2 linked regions of the Leucothrix mucor DSM 2157 genome follow. The protein of the gene in region 2 interacts with the protein of the main gene of each other region in a pairwise test. Links are inferred from orthologs where the notes say so. Each region holds a gene or a part of one and is shown on either strand. Other genes may lie near its edges. The genes, in order: aceE and nth.

What was found.
Region 1: the proteins of nth (region 2) and aceE interact in binary tests that used the Escherichia coli proteins (3 or more experiments, as listed by UniProt). The link is inferred for Leucothrix mucor DSM 2157 from one-to-one orthologs.

What each region holds. Positions count from the first base shown.
Region 1 is NZ_ATTE01000001.1:1,913,606-1,930,184, forward strand. What follows is about bases 7,103-10,322. They hold aceE (pyruvate dehydrogenase (acetyl-transferring), homodimeric type), read left to right. Parts: upstream 7,103-7,458; coding sequence 7,459-10,122; downstream 10,123-10,322. Other genes in these bases: rnt (ribonuclease T), read right to left, coding at 7,103-7,249; aceF (dihydrolipoyllysine-residue acetyltransferase), read left to right, coding at 10,133-10,322. Outside these bases: dapC (succinyldiaminopimelate transaminase), read left to right, coding at 1-152; LEUMU_RS0108500 (Tex family protein), read right to left, coding at 350-2,689; LEUMU_RS25220 (DUF599 domain-containing protein), read left to right, coding at 2,759-3,457; LEUMU_RS25225 (flotillin family protein), read right to left, coding at 3,529-5,172; LEUMU_RS0108515 (replication-associated recombination protein A), read right to left, coding at 5,292-6,614; more of rnt, read right to left, coding at 6,611-7,102; more of aceF, read left to right, coding at 10,323-11,794; lpdA (dihydrolipoyl dehydrogenase), read left to right, coding at 11,804-13,573; LEUMU_RS0108540 (DUF924 family protein), read left to right, coding at 13,578-14,123; LEUMU_RS0108545 (metallophosphoesterase), read left to right, coding at 14,198-14,929; LEUMU_RS0108550 (Fe-S cluster assembly transcription factor), read right to left, coding at 14,972-15,454; LEUMU_RS0108555 (DUF1249 domain-containing protein), read right to left, coding at 15,613-16,047; LEUMU_RS0108560 (alpha-D-glucose phosphate-specific phosphoglucomutase), read left to right, coding at 16,240-16,579. UniProt on the Escherichia coli protein: Component of the pyruvate dehydrogenase (PDH) complex, that catalyzes the overall conversion of pyruvate to acetyl-CoA and CO(2).
Region 2 is NZ_ATTE01000001.1:801,150-808,744, reverse strand. The notes cover bases 637-3,635. They hold nth (endonuclease III), read right to left. Parts: upstream 2,453-3,635; coding sequence 1,820-2,452; downstream 637-1,819. Other genes in these bases: rsxG (electron transport complex subunit RsxG), read right to left, coding at 3,166-3,635; LEUMU_RS24465 (electron transport complex subunit E), read right to left, coding at 2,445-3,173; LEUMU_RS0103585 (hypothetical protein), read right to left, coding at 809-1,708; LEUMU_RS0103590 (DUF2971 domain-containing protein), read right to left, coding at 637-666. Also shown: more of LEUMU_RS0103590, read right to left, coding at 13-636; more of rsxG, read right to left, coding at 3,636-3,789; electron transport complex subunit RsxD, read right to left, coding at 3,779-4,825; electron transport complex subunit RsxC, read right to left, coding at 4,815-6,455; electron transport complex subunit RsxB, read right to left, coding at 6,452-7,024; electron transport complex subunit RsxA, read right to left, coding at 7,031-7,595. UniProt on the Escherichia coli protein: DNA repair enzyme that has both DNA N-glycosylase activity and AP-lyase activity. The DNA N-glycosylase activity releases various damaged pyrimidines from DNA by cleaving the N-glycosidic bond, leaving an AP (apurinic/apyrimidinic) site.

The sequences.
Region 1 (16,579 bases), 1.1 Mb from region 2 along the record:
AGCATTTGAATGTGGTTCCCGGCAGCTACCTATCACGAGAAGTGAATGGCGTTAACCCAGGCCAAAACCGCATTCGACTGGCATTGGTTGCTACGCCTGCGGAATGTATTGAGGCAGCTCAACGTATTAGGCAATTTATTGAAGCACTCTGATTATTACTAGTGTTGCGCGGCGCACAAGCCAGCGACCTCTGCCACACCACCTTATGAAATTTAATATTTCCTAAAGTAAAGTAAGTCTCTAAACGGCCGCAAAGCACTTAAGACAATAACCAACAAGCAAAAAAAAAGGGATAATTCAGCACTATGAATTATCCCTTTTTGGTTTCTAGCGTTGCCAAACCAGCAAATTATTTATTATTCTTTGCCTTAGCGAAAGCGTCCGCAAACGCATTATTAATCGGCGCAGATTCCTTCACTATTTTCGGCTTAGCAGGCTGACGGCTTTTGCCACGATTATCAGGCTTTTGCCCACCACGATTGGCAGCAGGTTTACCGCCTTCCGGCTTTTCCATCGGATCATCAAGGCGCATGGTTAACGCAATTCGCTTACGTGCCTCATCCACTTCCATGACTTTAACCTTAACGATTTGCCCAGCATTAACCACCTGATGCGGATCTTTAACAAAAGTATCGGACAACGCTGAAATATGCACCAAACCATCCTGATGCACGCCAATATCCACGAAAGCACCAAAGTGCGTTACGTTGCTTACCGTGCCTTCCAGAACCATTCCCAGCTTAAGGTCTGATAACTTCTCAACACCCTCTTTAAAGGTCGCCGCCTTAAACTCAGGGCGCGGATCACGACCCGGTTTATCCAGCTCGGCAATAATGTCATTCACCGTCGGTAAACCAAAACGCTCATCAATATAACGCTCAGGTTGAATGGATTTCAGTTGTGCGGTGTTGCCAATCAACTGACGAATATCCGTATTAGTATCTTTCAGCATGCGCTCAACCACACTATAAGACTCCGGATGCACTGCCGAGGAATCCAACGGGTTATCAGAGTTGCGAATGCGGATAAAACCAGCGGCCTGCTCAAAGGATTTCTCACCCAAGCGTGGTACTTTCATGAGCTGTTTACGATTCGTGAATACGCCATGCTCATCACGGTAATTCACAATATTCTGCGCAATGGTCTGATTCAAACCAGCAACCCGACTTAACAACGCCGCTGATGCGGTATTCGCCTCGACACCAACAAGGTTTACACAATCCTCAACCACTGAGTCCAGATTGCGAGCCAATTGCGCCTGATTAACATCATGCTGATACTGACCCACACCGATCGACTTAGGATCGATTTTAACTAACTCTGCCAGTGGGTCCTGTAAACGACGAGCAATGGAGATTGCTCCCCGAATCGTCACATCCAGCTCAGGGAATTCTTTGGAAGCCAACTCAGACGCCGAATAAACCGATGCACCCGCCTCACTAACAATAATCTTTTGCAAACCGAGCTCAGGATGCTTCTTCATCAGATCAGCACACAAGCGATCTGTTTCTCTGGACGCGGTACCATTTCCAATCGCCACTAAATGCACATCATGCTTAGCCGCCATTTTCGCTAGCTCTGCAATCGATGCATCCCACTGATTACGCGGCTGGTGCGGAAAAATTGCGGTAGAGTCCAGATACTTTCCAGTATGATCGACCACAGCCACTTTCACACCGGTACGCAAACCAGGATCTAATCCCATAGTTGCTTTCTGGCCAGCCGGAGCCGCCAATAACAAGTCTTTCAAGTTCTTCCCGAATACTTGAATGGCTTCTTCTTCGGCTTTTTGACGAAGCTCAGTCAGTAGCTCAGTTTCAAGCTTCATTTGTAGTTTAATTTTCCAAGTCCAACGCACGACTTCAGATAACCAGCTATCCGCCTTACGTCCTTGCTGACTAATATCAAAGCGCTTTGCAATGCGATATTCGCAAGGGTGCATATCTGAGCCATCTTCCGGTGCATCAACTTTTAACTGCAGAAAGCCTTCATTACGTCCGCGCAGCATGGCTAAAATACGGTGCGATGGTACTTTGCTTAAATTATCCGTGTTATCAAAATAATCCGTAAACTTGGCGGCTTCCTGCTCTTTACCCGTAACCACCACCGACTTTAGTTCGCCGCGTTGGCCCATGAAGTCACGTAACTCACCGACCAGATTTGGCTCTTCAGCAAAGCGTTCCATCAATACATATTTGGCACCTTCCAGCACGCCTTTTTCATCTTCAAAAGCCTGCTTATAGTCGGCACCGGTATTAAAGTATTTGGCTGCTTCCTGCACCGGGTCTAAGCTAGGGTTCGCCAGCAAGATATCCGCTAATGGCTCAATGCCCGCTTCAATGGCAATCTGCCCTTTGGTACGGCGCTTTTGCTTATACGGCAGGTATAAATCTTCCAGACGGGTTTTACTATCAGCCCCCATGATCTCTTGCTTTAGCGTAGGAGAAAGCTTGCCCTGCTCATCAATCAGCTTAAGAATGCTATCGCGACGGGAGTCCAGCTCTCTCAAGTAAGTCAGGCGTTCTTGTAATGCCCGCATCTGACTGTCATCCAAGCCACCGGTAACCTCTTTGCGGTAACGGGAAATAAAGGGTACGGTAGCGCCCTCATCCAGCAAAGTAACCGCCGCAGTAACCTGCTGGCTTCGGACATTCAGTTCATTAGCAATACGATCCGCTATAGCAATCATCGGCATTATCTGTGATTATTTTAAAGCATCGCATTATGATGAATTCTCCGCGACGATTAAAGGCCTTTTATGCAAGCTCTGGAAAACCTCCCCTTATCAGTATTAGATTGGGTCGCCTTAGTATGGTTTTTATTCTGCTGGCTAGGCTATAGCCGCTACGCCAACACCCACGAAAAATCACTGATGACCGTCATGGCCAGATGGCGGGACCGCTGGGCAATGGCAATGCTAAAACGCGATAACCGCATTATGGACTCACAAGTCATTATGGGATTATCTGCCGTGGTGACGTTCTTTTGCTCGACCTCTCTATTTATTACAGCCGGCTTGTTTGCAGCCATCGCGGCATCAGAAGAAATCGTCGCCCTGCTCAATCAGCTGTCGTTTGTTATCAAAACCGAAGTCAGTGTGGTCGAGCTGAAATTAGCTTTGATGATCGTAATCTTTATCTACGCGTTTTTTAAATTCGCTTGGTCGATGATGCAGCACTCCTACAGTGCCGTTATTCTGGCATCAGTCAGCAATGATGAGGCCGAGAAAAGTGAGCAGGATGAAGCCGTTGCCAAACTGATGAGCCGCCTAAGCACACTCGGCGCTCAGCACTTTAATGATGGAGTACGCTCTTATTACTATGCACTGTCAGTGATTAGCTGGTTTATTCATCCATTAGTTTTTATCTTGGTTATTAGCTGGGTGATTCTGGTGCTGTATCGGCGGGACTTTTACTCAAAGATGGTTAAGCACTTACGTAAAACAATTGGTGAATAACTACTGCTAGCTGCCAACCGTCATTGCTACGGGTATTTGGCAGCCAAGCTACTTAAATTGTGTTACCTGAATTAGTCGTTGCTAGATGACTTCCCTGCAGATTTCGGCTTTGGCTCTGGAGCACTATCGTCAGGCGCTTCATGGTCAGCTGACTCGCCAAAACGATACAAGCCGGTCATATCAGCATCTGGTGGGATTTCATCATTTCCAAGTTCCTGACCACCATTATGCTTCTTGGGATTCATTTCACGTTGCAGGCTTTTAGTCAGGTCTTTAATACCGGTACCAGTGAGGCCGATTTCGTTCAACAGCGACTCAACCATTGGCGCTTGAGCACGATAACGCAAAGCACTATCCACCACCTGATCAGCTAAACTACCACCGCCACCATTGCCACCACCAGACCCCGGTGGTAAAGCACCACCCGCACCGCCTCCACGACTGACAACATTCGAGAAGCCATCAACCTGCATAATCTTAATGCCTTCGATATTCTCCAGTGGTCGTACACTTTCGCGAATAATTTCAGGCAGCTGCGAAACAATCTTAGTTTTAACCTGCATCGCAATCTGCTTATCAGAGAGCTGATTGGCCGCCAAGTTAAGTGCTGTCTTACCCTGAGCTTCCACTTCAAAACGCACTTTCGCAGCACCGGCTTCACGCACTTCCGCATCCGCATGCGCAATGGCAAAGATGCGTTGACGGTCCGCTTCTTTCTCAGCACTAATCACTTCTACCAAGCGGTTCCGATCGGCCTGTGCTTTCTCTTGAGCTGTGGTGATTTCTTCTTTCTTAGTCGCAGCCTTGGCTTTAACTTCATCCGTTTCAATCCATGCCTCAGCGATGGAGCGCTCTGCCTCAGCTTTTGCCCGACTTTCCTTACGGCGCGCTTCCTGCAACTCAATAGAGGTTTGAATTCTGGCTTCTTCGATCTGCCGATCAACAATGATCTTCGCTTCTTCAATCGCTTTTTGCTGTTGTTGGTCCGCAAAAGCTTCCTGCTTTTCAATGTCAAGCTGCTTGTTATGCGCCTCTAAATCGCCTTGCTTAATGGCGATCAGCTTGTTGTTTTCAACTTCATTCTGACGCTTTAAGTTATCTGCAATTTGCTGCTTGATATACGTCAGACCCTGTACATCAAAGGCATTGTCCGTATTGAAGAATTTGAGATCAGTCTGATTTAACTGTGTCAGTGCCACCGACTCCAGCATCAAACCCATTTTAGCCAAATCCGTCTTAACACCTTCTTCGACGTTGCGACCAAACTCACTGCGCTTATCGTGCATGTCCTGCATATCCATCACGGATGCAGCGCGGCGCAAGGCATCAACGCAACGACCTTCAACCTGCTCTTTCAATTGATCGGGATACAAAGTTCGCTGACCCAAGGCCTGAGCCGCTCTGGCAATGGATTCGTGATTCGGTTCGACACGCAGAAAGAATTCAGAGTTAACATTAATTCGGGTACGGTCCTTGGTAATCAGGGACTGCTCATCACCCCGTGAAATGATGATTTTCAGGGTACTCATGTTCACATTGATCTTGTCATGCAGAACGGGGAATACGAAACCTCCATTATCGGAGAATACTTTTTCACCACCCAAGCCGGTACGAACAAAGGCCAATTCTTTAGTGGATCGCTTAAAAAACATGACAAACGCAACGGTAGCGACTGCCACCACAATAACCAGCAAAATCCCAATCGTTAATAGCATGCTCAAATTATTCCCTGCCCAAAATATCCTTCAGAATACTGCCAGCCATCGCTTGTCGCTCAATGATTAAGTCTTGACTATCAGTTATTTAAGCAGTTTAGCATAGTCATTAGATTAAACTAGCTGGATTTTTTGCGGGCAATCTTATCTTTTTCGCGAAGCGCTTTTAACTTGTCGCCGATCTTGATTTCAAGGCCACGGGCAACCGGCTGATAGTAGACGCGATCTTGCAAGGCATCGGGTAAATAGGTTTCACCCGCAGCATAGGCATCGTCTTCATTGTGCGCATAACGATAACCCTCATTAAAGCCCATTTGCTTCATCAAACGTGTGGGCGCATTACGTAAATGCATGGGGACTTCGAGGCTGCCAGATTTAGCCGCATCATCTTTCGCATGATTGTAAGCCATGTAAGCGGCATTACTTTTAGGTGCAACTGCAAGATAAAGTACCGCCTGAGCCAATGCCAACTCTCCTTCAGGACTCCCTAAGCGATCAAATGTCTGCCAGGCATCCAATGCCAGCGATAGAGCACGCGGATCGGCATTACCGACCTCTTCGCTCGCCATACGCACAATGCGGCGTGCAACATAATGAGGATCACAACCACCATCCAACATGCGGCAAAACCAATACAAAGCCCCATCAGGATTACTACCACGCACCGACTTGTGCAGAGCCGAGATCTGTTCGTAAAAGACATCACCCTTATTATCAAAGCGGTTATGCCGCTCAGTGGCTAATTCAGCAATGACGGATTCTGAAATAATAACGCCATCATCGTCGGGATTCGGCTCGGCTAAATCGACCGCAATTTCTAACCAGTTAAGCGCCCTTCTGGCATCACCATCTGCGGCAACTGAAATATTATCAACCACCTTTTCAGGCACTTGCAGGCCTAACTTACCAAAGCCAACCACTTCATCGTTAATGGCACGGCTTAAAACCTGACGGATATCGTCCGGCGTTAGCGCCCGCAGCACATAGGTACGCAAGCGTGATAACAAGGCATTATTTAATTCAAAAGACGGGTTTTCAGTGGTCGCACCAATGAAAATAAAGGTGCCATTCTCAATATGCGGCAAGAAAGCATCTTGCTGAGACTTATTAAAGCGATGGACTTCATCAACAAATAACACGGAAGCCCGCTGAGTATCCGCATAATGTTGTCGGGCTTTATCAACCGCCAAACGAATATCTTTAACGCCAGACAATACGGCAGAGAGTGTTTGAAAGGCCGCACCACTGTAGTTTGCAATCAGACGAGCCAGTGTTGTTTTGCCGGTGCCCGGTGGCCCCCAAAACAACATGGAGTGCAAATGATCCTGATCAATCGCCGCTCGCAAAGGTTTGCCAGCCGCTAATAAATGAGACTGGCCGGCATAGTCTTCTAGCCGTTCAGGCCGCATGCGATCGGCCAGAGGCTGGAACGCATTACTCATTCTTCTAAGCTAGGTACGTATTGACGCCATTTATTCATTACATGGCAAAATAAGTCGGCCGTTTTTTCAGCATCATACATGGCAGAATGCGCCTGTGTACCATCCCAATCAAAGCCTGCTTTTTTCACTGAACGCGCTAAAACCGTTTGCTCAAAAGCCATGGCTGCTAAAGTCACGGTATCAAAGGTGCTAAATGGGTGAAACGGGTTGCGCTTTTGCTTAAGACGTTCTACTGTTGCATTAAGAAAGTTCAGGTCAAATGCTGCATTATGTCCCACTAGTACCGCACGGTTACACTCATTTAACTTGATTTCTTCGCGGGTAGCTTTGAACATCTGATTAATAGCAATACTTTCATCAACGGCTATTTGTTGACGGAAGGGCTGAAACGGATCAATACCGTTTACCTCCAGAGATTTGGGGTCCATATTAGCCCCCTCAAACGGTTCTATGTGCCAGTTCAGCGTTTTCCAACGGTAAAGGTCGCCATTAGCGTCTCGACGGATAAATACCGCCGCCATTTCTAATAGCGCATCTGTTTTGTGGTTAAAACCTCCGGTTTCAAGGTCAATCACTACCGGCAAAAAGCCTCTGAAACGCCCTGCGAGAGGGTAAATTTGGGATTCTTCAGTCATACTATCAAGCTTACAGTAATGCTAAATAAAATAACACAGGATTCATTTTCTCTGGGTTAATTTAACAATTGTTAAAACGGCCTTGAATTTATTCTTCCCTCGTAAGTTACTGTTTTTAAAATTGATATTTTTTAAGATTTTTTTTCTAGGATAAATTAAAAATCACTGCTATGCTAGATTCGCAACCTAACATGAGGAGAGACCTTATTATGACGATCAATAACCCAGGAATGGATATTGACCCGCAGGAAACGGCTGACTGGACAGAATCGATCAATGCGATCATCGAAGCAGAAGGCGTTCAACGTGCTCATTTTATTATAGAAAAATTGATCGCTACCGCGCGAGTCAATGGTGCCAACCTCCCGTATTCTTCAAATACTGCTTATATCAATACGATTCCTACCCACCTTGAAGAGCCTATTCCGGGCGATCAGGCAATCGAAAGCCGTATTCGTACTTACATCCGCTGGAACGCTGCCGCGATGGTTGTTCGCGCAAACCGTAAGAGCTCAGAGCTCGGCGGACACATTGCGTCGTTTGCCTCATCCGCAACCCTGTATGATGTAGGATTTAACCACTTCTGGAATGCACCATCTCCAGAACACGGTGGTGACTTAGTATTCTACCAAGGCCATATCACGCCAGGTATCTACGCGCGTTCATTTATGGAAGGACGCTTAAGCGAAGAGCAGCTGGATAACTTCCGTCAAGAAACTGGCGGCAATGGTCTCTCCTCTTACCCTCACCCATGGCTGATGCCTGACTATTGGCAGTTCCCGACCGTATCAATGGGTCTGGGTCCAATCAAGTCTATCTACCAAGCGCGCTTCATGAAGTATCTGCAGCTGCGTCATCTGGCAGACACTAAAGACCGTCGCGTCTGGGGCTTCCTCGGTGATGGTGAAGTCGATGAGCCAGAATCACTAGGTGCTATTTCTCTAGCCGGTCGTGAGCAGCTGGACAACCTGACCTGGGTTATCAACTGTAACTTACAGCGTCTGGATGGTCCGGTTCGTGGTAATGGCAAGATCGTACAAGAGCTTGAAGCTATTTTCCGTGGCGCAGGCTGGAACGTGATTAAAGTCATGTGGGGTTCTTACTGGGATCCGCTATTGGCTAAAGACAAAGACGGCATTCTGCAAAAACGCATGCTGGAAGTAGTTGATGGAGAATTCCAGAACTACAAAGCTAAAGATGGCGCGTATGTACGTGAGAATTTCTTTGGTAAATACCCTGAGCTGAAAGCCATGGTATCTAAAATGTCGGATGATGATATCTGGCGTTTGAACCGTGGTGGTCACGATCCTCACAAGGTATATGCGGCATATCATGCGGCAGTTAACCACAAAGGTCAGCCTACCGTTATTTTGGCACACACTGTAAAAGGTTACGGTATGGGCGCTGCGGGTCAGGGTCAAAACCGCACACACAGCCAGAAGAAGCTAAACGAAGAAGAGATGATGGACTTCGCAAAGCGCTTCAACATCCCAATCAGTGATGAAGATGCAGCTGCAGCAAACTACTATCTGCCTCCGATTGACAGTGAAGAACGTCAGTACATGCTGGCTCGTCGTAAAGAATTGGGTGGTTCGATTCCGGTTCGTAACACGACTGCGGCACCACTGAGCATTCCTGAGCTGGATGTATTAGCACCAATCTTACAAGGTTCCGGCGATCGTGAAATGTCTACAACAATGGCATTTGTACGTATTCTGACGATCCTGACGCGTGATAAGAAACTGGGCAAACACATCGTTCCAATCGTCCCTGACGAAGCCCGCACCTTTGGTATGGAAGGTATGTTCCGTCAGTTAGGTATTCACTCTTCTGTAGGCCAGTTATACGAGCCACAGGATAAAGATCAGGTTATGTTCTATAAAGAGGACAAATCCGGTCAGATTCTGGAAGAAGGTATCAACGAAGCAGGCGCATTCTCCTCATGGATTGCGGCGGCAACGTCATACAGCGCGCACGGCGTAAATATGGTTCCATTCTATATTTACTACTCCATGTTTGGTTTCCAGCGTATTGGTGACTTGGCTTGGGCAGCAGGTGACTGTCGTTCACGTGGATTCTTGATTGGTGCAACCGCAGGTCGTACGACGCTGGCGGGTGAAGGCCTGCAACATCAGGATGGACACGGCATGGTTCAGGCTGCGCTGATTCCTAACTGTATTAGTTATGACCCAACCTTCTCTTATGAGATGGCGGTGATCATTCATGACGGTATGCGCCGCATGTATGTGAATCAGGAAGATATCTACTACTACATCACTGCAATGAACGAGAACTACCAGCAGCCTGCGCTGCCTGAAGGTGCCAACGAAGGCATTCTTAAAGGTATGTACTTGTTCCAAGGTGGCGGCAAGAAGAAGAAGAAGGTTCAGTTACTAGGTTCCGGTACGATTCTGCGCGAAGCCATTGCTGCAGCCGAGATTCTGAGCGAAGAATGGGGCGTGGACTCCGATATCTGGAGCTGCACAAGCTTCAATGAATTGGCTCGTGAAGCGAATGATGTTGAGCGTTGGAACCGTCTGCACCCACTGGAAAATCCAAAAGTGCCATACGTTTCTCAACTGCTGAAAGGCCATCGCGGCCCTGTGATTGCGGCAACGGATTATATCCGCCAATATCCAGAGCAAATTCGCCAATGGGTTCCAGCGCGTTACTCAGTACTGGGTACAGATGGTTACGGCCGCAGTGACACTCGTGTTGAATTGCGTCGTCACTTCGAAGTTAACGCAACCCACATCGTGGTTGCTGCACTGAAAGCCTTGGCAGACGAAGGCACATTGCCAGCCGCTAAGGTTGCTGAAGCGATTGAGAAGTACGGCATCGACGTTGATAAAACCAACCCACTACACGCCTGAGGAGATAATTATGTCGATTAAAAACATTGTTGTACCCGATATTGGTGATTTTGATGAAGTTGAAATCATCGAAGTGCTGGTGGCGGTCGGTGATCGCGTTGAAGTTGAGGACTCGCTGATTACGGTTGAGTCTGATAAAGCTTCGATGGAAATCCCAAGCTCAGATGCGGGAATCGTTAAAGAAGTAAAGGTGAGTGTCGGCGATAAAATCGCAGAAGGTAGCCTGGTTATTACTTTGGAAGTGGATGCAGCAGCTGACGCTGCGCCTGCGGAGGCTCCGGTGGAAACACCAGCCCCTGCGGCGGCACCTGCTCCGGCTCCAGCCGCCCCTGCACCAGCAGCTCCGGTTGCTGCGGCAGCGCCAGCTGGCCCGGTTGAAGTGTTAGTACCAGACATTGGTGATTTTGACTCAGTTGAAATCATTGAAGTACTGGTCGCTGTTGGCGATCGCGTTGAAGTTGAGGACTCGCTGATTACAGTTGAGTCTGATAAAGCTTCGATGGAAATCCCAAGTTCACACGCCGGTACCGTCAAAGAGCTAAAAGTTAGCGTTGGCGATAATGTAGCCAAAGGTAGCTTGGTATTGATTTTGGATGCTGACGCAGATGCTGCGGCACCTGCTCCAGCGGCGAGTGAACCTGCAGCGGCTCCGGCTCCTGCGGCAACACCAGCGCCAGCTCCGGCAGCAGCCCCTGCTCCAGTGGCAGAAGCACCAAAGCAATCACCCACCGCTAATATTGATGAGGTTAGTTTTAAGCGTGCTTACGCCAGCCCTTCTGTTCGCCGCTTAGCGCGTGAGCTGGGTGTTGACTTAGGCAAGGTAAACGGTAGCGGCCGCAAAAAACGCATTGTTAAGGATGATATCTTTAGCCATGTGAAAGCCGTCATGACAGCCCCTGCTCCAAAAGCGGCTCCGGCTGCGGGTGGTTCAGGATTTGGCATTGCGCCAATGCCAGCCATTGATTTCAGCAAATGGGGCGACATTGAAACGCAGCCTCTGAGCAAAATCAACAAGCTGACTGGTGAATACCTACATCGAAGCTGGGTGAGCATCCCTCACGTCACGCAATTTGACGAAGCGGATATCACCGAGATGGAAGCATTCCGCAAGCAAGTGGCTAAGGAAATGGAGAAAGAAGGCGTGAAAATTACGCCGCTGGCTTTCATTATCAAAGCCGTAGTTGCCAGCATGAAGGCCTTCCCTCGCTTTAACAGCTCGCTGGATTCAACCGGTGAAAATCTGGTGATGAAGCAATACTTCAACATTGGTATTGCGGTGAATACGCCAGATGGCTTGGTGGTTCCGGTTATCACGGATGCCGACAAGAAGACTTTGGTTGAATTGTCGAATGAAATTCGTGAGTTTGCTGGTAAAGCGCGCAACAAGAAACTGAAGCCTGCTGAAATGCAAGGCGGTTGTTTCACTATCTCTAGTCTGGGTGGTATTGGTGGAACGGCTTACACGCCAATCATCAATGGCGCTGAAGTGGCAATTCTGGGTGTTTCTAACACTCGTACTTCACCAGTCTGGGATGGCAGCAGCTTCCAGCCACGTCAAATCCTGCCATTGTCATTATCGTATGACCATCGCGTGATTGATGGTGTTGCTGGTGCGCAGTTCACGACTTACTTATGCCGCATGTTGAGCGACGTGCGCCGTTTACTGGTTTAGGAGAATCTCATGAGTCAGCAAATTGAAATTAAAGTCCCGAATATCGGCGATTTTGACGGCGTAGAAGTAATCGAAGTACTGGTTGGCGTCGGTGACGTGGTTGCAGCAGAAGATTCACTGATTACCGTGGAGTCTGATAAAGCCTCCATGGAAATCCCTTGCTCGGATAGCGGAACAATTACCGAAGTATTGGTAAACGTTGGCGATACCGTGGCAGAAGGCAGTGTGATTTTCAAACTGGAATCTGGCGCTGCAGCGGCTAGTGAGCCTGCTCCGGCAGCCGCTGCTGAGCCAGCACCTGCCCCAAAAGCTGAACCTGCTGCGGCGCCAGCGCCAACGGCAGCCACATTCTCAGGTGAATCAGATCAGCATGCACAGTTAGTCGTTCTGGGCTCCGGCCCGGGCGGCTACACCGCAGCATTCCGCGCGGCCGATTTGGGCCAGAATGTCATCATGATCGAGCGCTACGAGAGTATCGGTGGTGTGTGTCTGAATGTGGGTTGTATTCCATCCAAGGCCTTACTGCACACCGCTGAAATCATCAATGAAGCCGCAGAATTTGGGCATCAGGGTGTGACGTTCTCCGAACCAGAGATTGACTTGGACAAGCTGCGCGCGCACAAAGATGATGTGGTGGGTAAATTAACCGGTGGTTTGAAAGGTCTGGCTAAGCAACGCAAAGTCACGATCGTTAAAGGCTACGGTAAATTTACTTCAGCCAATACCATTAACGTGGTCGATGAAGATGGCGCTTCTCAAGTAATCAGCTTTGATAATTGCATTATCGCTGCGGGTTCTCGAGTCACTAAGTTGCCATTTATTCCTTGGGATGACCCACGCGTAATCGACTCCACTGGCGCGCTGGAATTGGCAGAAGTGCCTGAGCGTATGCTGGTGGTTGGTGGCGGTATCATTGGTCTGGAAATGGCCACGGTATACGATGCACTGGGCTCCAAGATCACCGTTGTTGAATTATCGCCGGGCTTAATTCCGGGACCGGATCGTGACTTGATTCGCCCACTGGAAAAGCGCATTAAGGCTAAATATGAAAATATTTACCTGAACACTAAAGTGACCGCCATTGAGCCAACAGAAGCAGGTTTAGTCTGTCATTTTGAAGGTGATAAAGCGCCAGCAACTGAAACCTTTGACCGGGTTCTAGTGGCAATTGGTCGTAGCCCGAATGGCTTGGCAATTGATGCAGACAAAGCCGGCGTACAGGTTGATGAGCGTGGCTTTATCAGCGTGGACAAGCAGATGCGTACCAATGTCGATCACATCTTTGCGATCGGTGACATTGTTGGTCAGCCTATGCTGGCACACAAAGCCACTCACGAAGGTAAGGTTGCGGCAGAAGTTATTGCAGGCCATAAGGCTTACTTTGATGCTCGCACTATTCCTTCTGTTGCTTATACCGATCCTGAAATTGCATGGATGGGTGAAAGTGAAGAGTCGTGCAAAGCCAACGGGATTGCCTATACTAAGGGTGTATTCCCTTGGGCAGCCAGCGGACGCTCATTGAGCCGTGGCCGTAACGAAGGTATGACCAAGGTATTGTTTGATAAGGAAACCGGTCACTTAATCGGCGCCGGTATCGTGGGCAACAATGCCGGCGAACTGATTGCTGAGGCAGTACTGGCGCTTGAGATGAATGCAGATGCTCACGATATCGGGCTAACCATTCACCCTCACCCAACCTTATCCGAGACCTTAAACTTCGCAGCGGAAGTTGCTGAAGGGACTTGTACGGATATTTACGCACCGAAGAAAAAAGGTTGATCCCATGCAGACGCCAGAGAGTATTCTGACATTTTGGTATAGCGAACCGATGAAATCTCATTGGTTCTCATCAACGCCCGAGATCGACGCGTTGATTACCCAAAATTATGAATCACTCTGGCGCGCTGCCGCTGATGGTCAGCTGGATACTTGGCAAGACAGCCCTGAGGGTTGTCTTGCTTTGTGTATCGTGCTGGATCAATTTCCACTCAATATGTTTCGTGGAGAGCCTGCCAGTTTCAGTACTGAGCAAGCCGCAGTTCAAGTGACCAAAGTCGCAATAGAAAAAGGCTTTGATCAGCAACTACCCAAAGAACAACTCAGTTTTTTATATATGCCGCTAATGCATAGCGAGCATATGCAAGATCAGGACCTATCTGTCGAGCGCTTCGAAGCGTCCGAATTAGAAGGCAATATTCGCTTTGCCAAACACCATCGTGAGATTGTAGAGCGCTATGGTCGCTTCCCACATCGTAACGCCATTCTTGGGCGTGACAGTAGCGATGCCGAAATCGAATACCTGAACTCCAAATCAGCCTTTACGGGATAAGTGATATCAAGCGGTTTTATGCTATTCTAAGCGACCTGATTCACAGAGCCTTACCAACAAGGCGCCCTTCAACTATGCCTGTACCTTTATTTAAATATTTTCCGGAAAATCATGCCGGCCGTGACTTTGTTATCGGTGACTTACATGGCATGTTTGAAACACTGGAACAATTAATGGCTCAGGTCGGTTTTAATACAGAGCAAGATCGCCTTTTCTCTGTGGGTGACTTAGTTGACCGTGGCCCGCAATCAGAGCGCGTGCTCGAGTTTTTAGGCCAACCTTGGTTTCATGCCCTGCAAGGGAATCACGAAAAGCTATTACTGCAATCGCAAGACTCAGAAGCTGTGTTTAAAGCATGGACTGAGCGCGCAGGTGGTGCTTGGTGGCTGATGGTTAAGGATGACAAACGTAAAGCCATTATTAGTGCGCTAAGCGAATTACCAATGGCTTTTGAAATCACGACCGCAACCGGTCAAATTGGTATTGTACACGCCGATATTCCAATCGGACTTGACTGGAAGGCGTTTGTGAAAGGCTTACAGGATGATGAGGAACTACAGCAGCATGCACAGTGGTCAAGGCTTCGTCATCACTATATCAGTGCTAAAGAAACGGTACCCAAGGTGCCGGGAATTGATTTGCTAGTGGTGGGGCACTCGATTGTCGATAAGCCATTGCTGGCTGCCAATCTTTACTACATAGATACCGGAGCGGCGTACATTGCTCACGGCATTGATTCAAGGCTTACGATGTTACAAATTCACCCTAAGCGGGAAGTTCATGACATCAAAACAGGCTCGGAGTGAGTCCACACGACTCCCTTGTCCGGCCTGCTTAGCAAACCCGCATCAACTTGCACGCGCAACCGGCTGGAACATCCGGTTGATGTGACTAGATGTGGTATTTTGTTGTACCGCTATGCGTCTTACTTCCGGGCGCTTAATAAAGTCAGCCAGCGTAATTCCGTTTAGGAATTCATACAGGCGATGACTTAAATCTTCCCACAACTTGTGCGTCATACAACGATCACCAGCATGGCAGTCTTCATTACCTTGGCATTGTGTACTGTCGATTGACTCATCGACGGCCAAAATAATATCCGCCACGCTAATCGCATTGGCAGGCTTACCTAAGCGGTATCCACCGCCTGGGCCACGCACACCTTCTACCAGCTTCGCTTTACGCAGCTTGGCAAACAGTTGCTCAAGGTATGACAACGAAATTCCCTGACAACTTGAAATATCTGCCAACGTAACCGGACCACTCCGATCATTAATGGCGAGATCCATCATCGCAGTTACCGCATACCGACCTTTTGTTGAAAGCTTCATCTTTACGAGTCTCCAATCAGCTAAAAATTAACAGTCTTCATTTTGGTATAGGTGCAGAGGAAAACAATTACCTAGTGAATTGGTAGGTATTATAAATAACCTAGTAGTCTAGTCAATCTTTATGACAGAGATTTAATCTATGAGTCGATTAGTGGGTATTAAAGTTGATGGCCTTGCCTAAGTAAGTACTTGACCCACTTGAATAAAAACCGATTAGTGCGCCAATGACATAATAATTGAGTATCTGACCGTAATTTACCGCTTGACACTTGTTCGCCTGAAAAATTGCAACGGCGGCTCAATACATTGGCTTGACGGGAGTCATGGTAAATCTGTATGTGCAGGTCAGGACGCGGGTCATCGCCATTTTCAAAGTCGTAGGTCAGCAGCAACATGGTTGTATGTCGGCATTGCTCCAACACCGTGATGCGAAGCGGTATCCCCGACTCAACAAAAGAAACCGTATCACCTTCTAATTTACGGATATCACCGCACAGTAGACGCAGCTGCATGTAATTAATTTCATACATTTCCATGAGCGCGGCGAATGAACGAGGGATCGGTGGAAAAATCGCCTTTTCGATATTGCTCATTATCATGAGCTCTGATTGGGACAGTGGTTGTTTGATCAGGCTTGTCGTCATAAGAAAAAGTCTACGGGAAAAGGAGGTACTGCATTGGAGTATGCGGGTTTTTAATGGAAACAACCCTGCTTTCATTCTATCATCAGAGTAAGCATAGCGTTAGATACTGCGAAACCCACCATAATATTCAAAAGGATCAGTATGAACTTTGACACGACAGCTTTTGCAGACCAGAAACCGGGAACCTCAGGACTACGTAAACAAGTCAGTCGTTTTCAAACCCCACACTATCTGCCTAACTTCATTCAATCAATTTTTAATTGCTTGCCGAGCATTGCAGGGTCGACCTTAGTAGTTGGGGGCGATGGACGATATTTCAACCGTGAAGCCATTCAGATCATCATTAGCATGGCGGCCGCGAACAAGGTTGGAAAGCTACTGATCGGACAATCCGGAATTCTATCAACACCAGCCGTTTCACATTTAATCCGCAAGCATAAAGCACTGGGCGGCATTATTTTATCCGCCAGTCATAACCCTG
Region 2 (7,595 bases):
TAATTGCTTTCCTTAGTCAATCGAGTACTTACTAAAAGTTAGTTTGTAACTGCCCGCTTCCAGAGATGACTCCCACAAATCAATGTCTATAGGTTTTGGCAATAGCTTATGTATAATTTGCTTTGTAGCCTTAGATGCCCTTAGACCAAAATACACGGCACTTAATCGACCAGGAACTTCTGCGATCTCACCTACAGCGTTGTTGTCAGATATTCTGAACTTTCTCCATTCTTGCTCATACTCCCAGTCCAAACTTTTTGTTAAAAAAACACTGGCACTTTTATCATTAATATTGATATGTAAAAAACCTTCTGAGGGGTGTCCCTTGGGGAAATACTTAATATCATTTAAAACTGGTTGATGGTTACTATATTTGACCTTAAAGAACTGCCCCCTAAACTCATCGTCGGTCAAATCATACTCTAAACAAACACCTTCATGATTATCTGAGTAGTGAGCCCAAAGCAGGAGGTTTTCGTGGTCTGTACTAAAGCAACATACTTTTAGTTGTTCTATTAGGTTATCAATATCGGTTAGATTTGAGCGATTGACATATATACCTTCGAAAGGGTCATTTAACTTATCTAACCGTGAGTGCCAAGCACAACGATTTAAAATCTCAGAAAACGTATTAATGTTAGCAGACCTATATCTGTATAACTTCAAAGCTAGCTCCTTATTAATTAATCTCATTATAATTCAAACTGAGCAGGCTAAAATTGAGAAAACAAAAAACTGAAAAAAAGTCTCCCTATGAACTTAAGAGTGACACACCTATTTTCTTTAAAGCCTTATCGAAAAATAATTTTTAGATTATTTTTTTATTTAGTTCTTCCAATACCTTTATAACATAAGACTCTAGCTCAAAACAAATATTGTTTATATAAGAAATCCCGTCAATCAACTCAATTGGATCAATTGGATCAATTGGATCAATTTTTTGTGAGTTACTTTGATAGACAACCTGTTTATTTATATCTAGTACTTGTTCTTCAAGCTCAACTTTACCATTAATTACGCTGGACTTACTTTTCATTTCTGAACCATCAAGAAGTGGTATATCATCCAATAACAAAAAATTCTTTTTTACTGGATACTTCATTAAACTTAATATGCTCTTAGTTTCGAAAAACTCTTCACCATCAAGAATTGTATGTTCTAAGGTAGACTTTAGTAACAAAGAAACGTAATATGTTCCTGTATCCCTGCGGACTTTAAGTTCATCATACCAACTTTCTCCGCTTTCAATTATTAACCTAGAAAGGATAGAGTTGTCTGACGTCTTTAGCAGGATTTTTATTAGTTTAGTATGGCTATGCAAGCTCTGACTACCTTTTACAAAGGACGTTATCACATAAGTTAGTGCCGAGAGCGCACTGCTAATTGAGTATATGATCGCTTGGAATTCATTTTCCAGTCTAATATCTCTATATTTAAAGCTTCTTGTCACAACGGAGCCTTCTGGTAACTCAGATAAACTCGAAGGTTTTAAGCTATAAAACGTCTTTGCATTTATTTCCTTTAAGTGACTAGAAGTATAGAAATCCCACTGTTCTTTTCTATGCTCAACACCTATATACTTTGATTTTAAATTCGCAAGTCGAGATAAATAATTTTGCTGATCTACATAAATATTCGGCTGATCACCCTTGCTTCTTGGGATGATTCTATGAATATAATAAGAAACACTATTTTTACATTTGCTCATATGGAATATTTATTTACTATCTTAATAAATGAATAGCTGCATATTATTATAAACCCTAAATTTGGCTTTATCTATGTTACTATAGGCTCGTTAACTCTTGATACTGATACTCTAAAGCTCTTTCTCTTTAAAATCACACAAATCACTAATCAAACACGCAGCACACCTAGGCTTCCTAGCCACACAAATATACCGCCCATGCAAGATCAACCAATGATGCGCATCGACCATAAACTCTTTAGGGATATGTCGCAGCAAGCCCTTCTCGACTTCCACCACATTCTTACCTTTAGCAATCCCCGTACGATTAGCCAGCCGGAATATATGCGTGTCTACCGCCATTGTAGGATGGCCAAAGGCCGTATTCAGCACTACATTTGCCGTCTTGCGCCCAACGCCCGGTAAGGCTTCCAACGCTTCACGATCATCCGGCACTTCGCCACCATGCTTCTCCACCAAAATCTCGCAGGTTGCGTACACATTCTTGGCTTTGTTGTTATACAGGCCGATGGTTTTGATGTAATCGCGCAGGCCTTCCAGCCCGAGATCTAAAATGGCTTGCGGCGTATTGGCGACTTTAAACAGTTTGTCGGTGGCTTTATTCACGCCCTTATCAGTGGATTGCGCGGATAAGGTGACCGCCACCAACAGCTCAAACGGGTTGGCAAAGTTCAGCTCAGTGGTCGGGTGCGGATTGGCTTCTCGCCAGCGTCGGAAGATTTCATAGCGCTTTTCTTTATTCACTTTGTGGCACGCCTCCGATCACGCGGCTCGCCGCTTCTGCCGCTTGTTTTTCTTCCAAGCGTTTTGCCGCGCGCCCTTTTTCTAAATGCGCATCGATCATGTTTTTAATGGCGATAATCAGCCCCAAGCCCAGAAAGGCACCGGGTGGCAATACTGCCAGCAAGAAGCCGGGATAATCTTTATCAAATAGCTGCAAGGTCAAGCCGCGTGCGGACTCGCCAAACATCACCGAAGCATCGGCAAATAAGGTGCCGCTGCCGATCACTTCCCGCATTCCGCCCAGCAATACCAGTACGGCTAAGAAACCTAAGCCCATCATCAAGCCATCCACAAACGATGGCAACATGGCGTTTTTAGAAGCGAAGGCTTCAGCGCGGGCAATGATCGCGCAGTTGGTTACAATCAACGGAATGAAGATGCCCAGTACATTGTGCAAATTATGCAGGTAGGCATTCATCAGCAAGTCCACCACCGTCACATTGGCAGCGATTACCATTACGTAAAACGGAATGCGGATTTCACGGCTGACCCAATGCCGGCTAAACGACACCGAGACATTGGAAATCACCAAGGTCACCAGCGTTGCCAGCCCTAGCCCTAAGCCATTCACCGCGTTGTTGGTGACAGCTAATAGCGGGCATAAACCCAGTAATTGCACCAGACCGGCGTTGTTATGCCACAAACCGTCCTGAATAATTTTTTTGTAACTCAGCTCACTCATGCGCTTGTTCCAAAGGTTGTGAGGTGGCCAGCTTTAAGGTTTCGCGTACCGCATTGACCACCGCGCGCGGCGTAATGGTGGCTCCGGTAAACTGATCAAATTCGCCGCCATCTTTGCGCACTTTCCACTGGCTTTCATCGGGATCGCTTAAGGATTTCCCCGAGAATTGCAAAATCCAATCGGCTTTATTGGTTTCGATTTTATCGCCTAAGCCCGGTGTTTCTTTATGCGAGATAACCCGCACGCCACGCAGACTATTATCCAGCGCATCGACCCCAATCAGCAGGCTAATCGGGCCGCTATAGCCTTGTAAGCTAGTGACTTCATAGATGCGAGCAACGCTATTAGCACCCTGCTTTGCGGTAAATACTTTAATGGTATTGGCGAGGCCTTTAATGCCCACATCCAGCTGCTGGGCCGTACTCAGCAAGTCATTGTCATACTCCGCAGCAGACACAATTTCGTTTAAACGTTGCAGGCGCATTTGGCGATCGTTTTCGGCGATCTGATCTTTGGTGAGCCACTGCGCGCCAATCAACAACACAACGCCAACTAAGGCAAAGAAGCCCAGCGTAATGCCTGAGCGCCACATGGCTTTTACATTATTAACGGACATGCTTAGTTTTACCTTTGCTGTATTGCCCGAAGACGGTTGGCTGCGTGTAATAATCGATCATTGGCACGGCCATATTCATAATCAATACGGCGAAGGCGACCGAGTCCGGATACACACCCCAGGTACGGATCACGTAGATAAAGAATCCAATACTCGCGCCGTAAAATAGCTGCCCTAATGGCGTCGTGCTGGCAGACACGGGGTCGGTCGCGATAAAAAATGCACCCAACATCGTCGCGCCGCTAAACAGGTGAAATACCGGTGACGCAAAGACGGTTGAATCAAACATCCACATAGCTAAGGAAACCACCACCAAGCCCCCCAGCACACCGCTTGGGATTTGCCAGCTGATGACTTGCTTTTTCAGTAGCCATAAACCACCTGCCATATACGCCAGCGAAGTCCATTGCCAAGCGCTGCCCGATAGCCAGCCAAAGCTGTCATCGGCCACAATTTCCTGATATTCCCGACCGGTAATTAATCCGGTGCGTACCGCATCTAGGGGCGTGGCGCGGGTAATGGCATCCCAGTCGGCATCCATCATCCCGAATACAATCGAGAGCGAGTCGCCCAGCCCTAACCATTCACCGGTAATCGTCGAAGCGCCCGGCCACTGGCTCATTTGAAGCGGGAATGAAATGATCAACACCGCATAACCAATCATGGCCGGATTAAAGGGGTTGTAGCCGATGCCGCCGTATAAATGCTTAGCGACGATAATGGCGAAAAACAGCCCGACCAATATCATCCACCAGCTAACCAGTGGCGGCAAAGTCAGCGCAAATAAGCAAGCGGTAACCACCGCACTGTAATCGTTGAGAAAGGCTTTAATGGGCCGCTTACGTACCCACAGCGCTAAGGCTTCCAGCGATAACGCGAATGCCACCGCCAATAACACGTTAATCAGTACGCCCCAGCCGTAGAAGTACAGCAGCGTAAGTACGCCCGGCACCAGCGCGTATAAAACCTGCTTCATCAGGCCGGAGATATCCGGCGCGTCGTTGACTAAGCTGGCGGTTTGCGTATCAAACTGCATGATCAGAATCATCCTGTTGTGTTTCAGCCTGCGCTTTGAGTGCGGCTTTTTTGGCTTTGGCGCGTTCCATCGCCGCTTTGATCACATCCTGCTTATTATCGCCGCCACCCGCAGCACCGGCTTTCTTTTGTTGCAGGGCTTCTTTTTGTTTTTGGCGTTTGGCTTCTCGCTCCGCTTTATCGCGCACTTTGCGGTATTCGTTAAACTCGTGTCGTTCGCGGGATTGATTGGCTTTTAGGGTCGCCAGTTCTTGCGCTTTGATTTCAGTTTTAGCAAAGCGGAAATAATCCACCAGCGGTATATGACTGGGGCAAACATAGCTGCAAGCACCACACTCAATGCAGTCAGCCAACTTATGCTCGGCGGCTTTTTCAAAATCCTTAGCACGGGCATGCCAGTACAGCTGTTGCGGCAGTAATTCCACTGGACAGGCTTGCATACACTTACCGCAACGAATGCACGGCATCACCAAGCGTTCACTAGGTGCCTCTTGCTGCTGATTTAGCCGCAACTCGGATTTGGAGCTAACCAAAATGCAGTTGGTGGCTTTAACCACGGGGAACTCATCGCTAGGCAATGCGAATCCCATCATCGGGCCGCCCATAATCAGGCGTTCAGCGCGCTTGGTGTAGCCGCCAGCCTGCTCGACCAAAAAACTAAACGGCGTACCCAACAAGGCATCGAAGTTTTTAGGCTGCTGAATGCCATCCCCCGTGACGGTCACAATGCGCGAGAGCAACGGCTCGCCACGCACCACGGCGCAATAAATACTGTAAACCGTGCCCACATTGTGGCAAAGCGAACCCAGTGTAGGAGAGCGCACATTGCGAGGGATTTCAAGGCCGGTCAGAATTTTGGTTAGCTGGCGCGCATCACCGCTGGGGTACATGGTTGGTACGGCAATGACTTCGATATTGGTGGCATTGGCTAAGTTGCTTTGATCTGCAAGTGCTTGCTTGAGCGCCGCAACGGCTTCCGGTTTATTGTCTTCAATGCCAATCAGGCAGCGCTTGGCTTTCAGCAAATACATGACTATATCGATGCCTTGCAATACTTCTGCCGCCCGCTCGCGCATTAGCATGTCATCGCAGCTGATGTATGGCTCGCACTCTGCCCCATTAATAATGAGCGTATCGACCCGACTTTGACCGGCTGAAGCCAGCTTCACTTCACAGGGAAATACTGCGCCGCCTAAGCCCACTACGCCTGCCGCATCAATACGGGCCAGTAACTCTTCCGGCGACTGCTCAGTGTAATTGGCCAGCGGAGCCATGCGCTCACTGCCCCAATCATCTTTGCCATCGGTTTTAATCGTGACGCATAAGCCCGGCAAGGCTGAAGGATGTGGCAAGGCGTGATTATCAATTTTGCTGACCGTGCCAGAGCTTGGCGCATGAACCGCCGCACTGACGCCTGCATGACTGGAGGTCGCCAGCACCTGCCCTTTATAAACGGGTTCACCAACGCTAACCTGCAAATCAGGCAAATGCCCCACATGCTGCTGCAATGGCACAATTAATTCGTTTGGAATGGCGGAGGTTTCAATTGGCGAATGCGTGGAAATCGCTTTATGAAACTCAGGATGCACCCCACCGCTCATGCGCCAAAGTTGTTGGACGATGCCGCTCATGCGCTGTACTCCACTTTTACCGGAATATTCCGCAGCCCCTTTGGCTCAGGAAACACCCAAGTTTCCGGCGTTTTAGGTACCGGAATCATATCAATGCAATCCACGGGACATGGCGGCAAGCACAGCTCACAGCCGGTACATTCATCTGCAATAATCGTGTGCATTTGTTTCGCCGCACCGACAATCGCATCCACCGGACAGGCTTGAATGCACAAGGTGCAACCGATGCAAGTGTCTTCGCGGATAATCGCCACTAATGGCTCGGGAGGATGCTCGCCAATTTCAGCATCTAGCGGAACGGCTTCTACATCCAGCAGATCGGCCAATGCCTGAATCGTGGCTTCACCACCTGGCGGGCAATGATTAATTCCCACCTCTTCTTTGGCGATGGCTTCGGCATAAGGCCGACAGCCGGGGTAACCACATTGACCGCACTGCGTTTGTGGCAGTAACTGATCAATTTGATCGGTAATCGGATCGCCTTCAACTTTAAATTTAAGCGCCGCATAGCCTAGCAGTGCGCCAAAAAACGCTGCCAAACCCACCATTACTAGAATTGCCATAACCATTGTGAATTACTGCGCCTTGATTAAACCGGTGAAACCCATAAACGCCAGTGCCATTAAGCCTGCCGTGATCATGCCAATGGCGTTGCCTTTAAAGGCTTGCGGCACATCAGAGACCGCAATTCGCTCGCGCATGGCCGCAAATAGCACCAATACTAAGGTGAAGCCAATTGAAGCACCAAAACCATATAAAGCCGACTCTAAGAATCCGTGACTTTGCTGCACATTGAGCAATGCCACCCCGAGAACGGCGCAGTTAGTGGTAATTAGCGGCAGATAGATGCCTAATACGTTATAAAGCATCGGGCTTGATTTGTGCACGACCAGCTCGGTAAAGCCGACGATGGCGGCGATTACCAGTATAAAACTAATGGTTCGCAGGTATTCCAGACCAAACGGCGCTAGCAAATAATCATTCACTAAATAGCTGGTGATGGAGGATAAGGTCAGCACAAAAGTCGTCGCCAGCCCCATACCCATGGCGGTTTCCAGCTTACGCGAAACGCCCATAAACGGACACAGCCCCAAAAATTGAGACAGCACAATATTGTTCACCCAGACGGTGCCAACAATG